2 regions of the Methylocystis iwaonis genome follow, and region 2 is predicted to be linked to the other one. Evidence: predicted binding sites of a transcription regulator. Region 2 holds the regulator's gene; the other holds the start of a gene.

Region 1 (2,197 bases), 1.1 Mb from region 2:
CTGATAAGCTCGTCATGCGACATGCCGACGCCATTGTCGGCGACGGTGAGCTGGCGCTTTTCCTTATCGAGCGCGATGGTGACCAGCGGCGCGCCGGCCTCGGCCGCGAGCCTCTCGTCGGAGAGTGATTCGTAGCGCAGCTTTTCGCAGGCGTCGGCGGCGTTCGAAATAAGCTCGCGAAGGAAAACCTCGCGCTCCGAATAGACGGAATGCGTCATCAGCTCGAGAAGCTGCGCGACATCCGCTTCGAAGCCGAACTGAGCGGCTTGCGGCGCTTCGGCAGTGACAGCGTCTTTGGTCATGAGTGCTCCAAATCGGTCAGGCTCCGGCGCGGGAGTCCTGATTAAAAAGGCAAAATGGGCGGCCTTGCGGCGCGCTGCTTGAGTTTGGCATTTGTCCAAAAATTGCAAGGGGACAGCGGTCAAAAGACAGGGCCGGCGCGGGATTTCTCCCGGCCGGCCCGTCATCACCGGACCTGTTGCGACTTGAGAACGCGCGATCCCGGGGGGCTGGGGGGCTGACGAAAACCGGAAAAGCGCGCCGAAGCCGGTCGCGGCAATGAGAAGAAATATTGGGCTAGCCGTTTGACGCGCAAGGGGCCCAATGCAGGCTAAATTGTGATTAATGACTGTAGGTGCTGAGGTTAAGGCGCGGAAGCCCTTTAATATGTCGCGTCGATGACAAACAACGCTTGCCCCGCAGCCCGCATCGCGCGAACATAATGGCAAGCTTGGAGAACATGCATGGCGGAGTCGGAGACGACGGAGCCCAGCCGTTCCCGCCCAGCCTTTGTGGTGGTGGGCGGCTCCGGACGCTCGGGGCAGGGGGACCACGCGAAGGGGGCGGAGAACCGGGCGGCGGCGCAGGTCTCGTTCGACCGGCGCGAGCTCAACGCCCTGTTCAATCTCTACGGCGCCAAGGTCGCCGCCGGCGAGTGGCGGGATTACGCGCTGGACTTCACGCCCGCCAAGGCGGTTTTCTCGATTTTCCGGCGGACCAGCGAAGCGCCGCTATATCGAATCGAAAAAAATCCTGAGCTGGCGCGCAAGCAGGGGGCCTATGCGGTGATCGCCGCCGGCGGGCTCGTCATGCGGCGCGGGCACGACCTCGCGCGCGTTTTGCGCGTGCTCGACAAGGGGCTTCGCATCGTCGGCGCGGAATAGGCAAAAAAAGCCCCGCTTACGCGGGGCTTCTCCGGATCGGGCTTAGGCCGCCTCAAAGCGTCAGTCGTTGCGCTGACCGAAGAGATACAGCAGCGACTGGAACATGTTGATGAAGTCGAGGTAGAGCGACAGCGCGCCGAAGACGCTCTTTTTCTGCGCCACTTCGTAACCATCGCCCTCGTAATACATGTCCTTGATGTTCTGCGTGTCCCAGGCGGTGAGGCCCGAGAAGATCAGCACCGACAGGATCGACAGCGCGAACTGAAGGCCGCTGGAGTGCAGGAACAAATTGACGAGGCCGGCGATAACGAGCCCCCACACGCCCATGACCAGGAAGGAGCCGAAGGCCGAGAGGTCGCGCTTCGTCATATAGCCGTAGATGCTGAGGCCGCCGAAGGCCGCCGCGGTGATGAAGAACACGCGGGCGACCGATACGCCGGTGTAGACCAGCAGGATCGACGACATCGACAGGCCCATCAACGCCGAGAAGGCGAGGAACAGGTTACGCGCCGTCGCCGCCGACATGGTCTGGGCGCGCGCGCCGATCAGGAAGACGAAAGCGAGCGGCGACAGCATCACCACCCAGCGCAGCGGCGAGAGATAGAGCGCCTGGCCGAAGGACGATAGAGCCACCAGCTTGCCGCCGACGAATTGCGGCTCCGCGAGCATATAGGTGCCCAGCGCCACGAGGCCGGTCACGGCGAGGCCCAGCGTCATGTAATTGTAGACGCCCAGCATATAGCCGCGCAGGCCTTCGTCGATCTCGGCCGTGGTCGACCGGGCGACCCCGCGGCCGTAGCCGAAGTTCGAGTTGCGGTCGTAATATGACATAGCGATCCTCTCGATCTCCCAAGGCCGGCGCGGACGGATTTCCGACCATCGCTCGTAGCCTCAACCATTATGGCTGAGTGCAATATGGCTTGGCCCGATTTGGGTGGCAAGGCGCGCCTGGATGAACTCTTGTTAAGGTGGCGCGAGGATTAATGGAAAGTAGAGAACAGGCTTGGCGTCGCGCCGCTCGCCAGGAAACGCCC
Region 2 (2,197 bases):
TCGGCAAGATTCACCGTCTTGGCCTCGCCGAGCGCGCCAAGACGGCCAGCGCGCCGCGACCCCGCGCCGCAAAGCCGGCGTCGCGCCAGGCGGCGGTTTCCGCCCCCGTGGCGGCGGCGCCGCGCGTCGGCGGGCACGCCGTGCACGGCAATGTCGCCCTCGCCTTCGCGCCCGAGACGGTCGTGGTGGCGCGCGTGACGCCGGATACGGACGTCGTCGTCCCGATGTCCGAGCGCGTGACGATCATGGAGCTGCGCGAGTCGATGTGCCGCTGGCCGATGGGCGATCCGACGTCGCCCGAGTTCCGCTTTTGCGGCGGCAAATCCCCGATCGGCGGCGGGCCCTATTGCGCGCATCACGCCCGTATCGCCTATCAGCCGGCGCAGGATCGCCGTCGCGCGCGCGATCAGCTCAGGGCGCCGCGTTACGCTTGATAAAGCGCGGGCGCGCGATCGGCTGCGGCCGACGTCACTCCCGGCCGAAGGTCTCGTCGAAGGAATAGCCGGAGCCGCGCACGGTGCGGATCGGGTCTTTTTCGCGGCCGCGGATGAGCGCCTTGCGAAGCCGTCCGACATGCACGTCGACCGTGCGCTCGTCGATCTCCGCCGACATGCCCCAGACGCTGTCGAGGAGCTGGGCGCGGGTGAAGACGCGGCCGGGCTTCTCCATGAAATATTCGAGCAGCCGGAACTCGGTCGGGCCCAGATGGATTTCCCGGCCCGAGCGGCGCACGCGGCGCGTCTCGCGGTCGAGGTCGATGTCGCCCAGCGTCAGCTTGGAGGCGACGCGCTCCGGCCGGGCGCGGCGCAGCAAAGCGCGCACGCGCGCCATCAGCTCCGGCGTCGAGAACGGCTTCACCACATAGTCGTCGGCGCCGACAGAAAGCCCGCGCACGCGCTCGGCCTCCTCGCCGCGCGCCGTCAACATGATGATCGGCATGTCGCGGGCGGTGTCGCGCGCGCGCAGGCGCCGGCAGATTTCGAGGCCCGAGACGCCCGGCAGCATCCAGTCGAGCAGCATCAGGTCGGGCGGCGACTCCGCGATGCGCAGCTCGGCTTCGTCGCCATTATCGACGTGCTCGACCTGATAGCCTTCGGCCTCCAGATTATAAACCAGCAGAGTCGCGAGCGGGACCTCGTCCTCGACGACGAGAATCCTCGGGGCGCGGTCGCTCTTGCCGTCGCGGGCGCCGGTCGGCGCGGTGGTCGCGTCACTCATGCGATGCGTCGCCCCCTGCGCCCAGAACGCCCGGCCGCGCCTTGGGGCGCTCGAGCGGCATGGATTCGCCTGTCACGAGATAGACGACAGTCTCGGCGATGTTGGTCGTGTGATCGCCAATGCGCTCGAGATTCTTCGAGCAGAACAGAAGATGCGTGCAGAAGGAGATGTTGCGCGGATCTTCCATCATGAAGGTGAGAAGATCGCGAAACACCGAGTCTTCCAGCGCGTCGAGATCGGCGTCGTTCATCCAGACGGTGCGGGCGCGCTCCTCGTCGCGCAGCGCATAGGCGTCGAGCGCGTCCTTGAGCTGCGTGGCGGCGATTTCGTGCATCGACTTCAGGCCGACGATGGCGCGCGGCAGACGCGCCTCGGAGGCGATTTTGAGCGTGCGCTTGGCGATGTTCTTGGCGAGGTCGCCGATCCGTTCGATGTCGCCGGAGATGCGGATCGCGGCGATGCATTCGCGCAGATCGATCGCCAGCGGTTGCCGCCGCGCGATCGTCATGACGGCGCTTTCTTCGATCTCGCGCTGAAGCGTGTCGAGCCGCGCGTCGCTTGCGACGACTCGCTTGGCCAGTTCGACGTCGAGGTTGGACAGCGCGTCCATCGCCTCGGCCAGCATTTTTTCGGCAACGCCGCCCATCTCGGAGATGCGACGTCCCAGCGACTCGAGGTCGCGGTCATAGGACTTGACGGTATGGTCGGTCATCGCTCGTTCCTTAAATGAGCTTCAGCCGAAGCGGCCGGTGATGTAATCCTGCGTGCGCTTTTCTCTCGGCCGGTTGAAGACGTCGTCCGTGTCGCCGAATTCGATGAGCTCGCCCAGATACATGAATGCGGTGTAGTCGGAGACGCGCACCGCCTGTTGCATATTATGGGTCACGATCGCGATCGTGTATCTCGTCGAGAGCTCCTCGATCAGCTCTTCGACCTTCGCCGTCGAGATCGGGTCCAGCGCGGAGCAGGGCTCGTCGAA

Evidence for each region. Region 2 encodes PhoB, which activates phosphate uptake and scavenging genes when phosphate is short. Its sites were predicted from a motif close to TGTCATNNANCTGTCAT; they were not measured.
Region 1: the regulator PhoB is predicted to act here: its motif matches at 667-683, upstream of QMG84_RS12970 (DUF2794 domain-containing protein).

Annotation. Positions count from the first base shown of each region.
Region 1 is NZ_AP027142.1:2,675,184-2,677,380, reverse strand. Features, by position in the region: gene htpG (molecular chaperone HtpG) at 1-302, opposite strand, end outside; gene QMG84_RS12970 (DUF2794 domain-containing protein) at 744-1,163, shown strand; gene QMG84_RS12965 (Bax inhibitor-1/YccA family protein) at 1,224-1,994, opposite strand.
Region 2 is NZ_AP027142.1:35,433-37,629, forward strand. Features, by position in the region: gene QMG84_RS00170 (GcrA family cell cycle regulator) at 1-434, shown strand, start outside; gene phoB (phosphate regulon transcriptional regulator PhoB) at 469-1,218, opposite strand; gene phoU (phosphate signaling complex protein PhoU) at 1,211-1,930, opposite strand; gene pstB (phosphate ABC transporter ATP-binding protein PstB) at 1,952-2,197, opposite strand, start outside.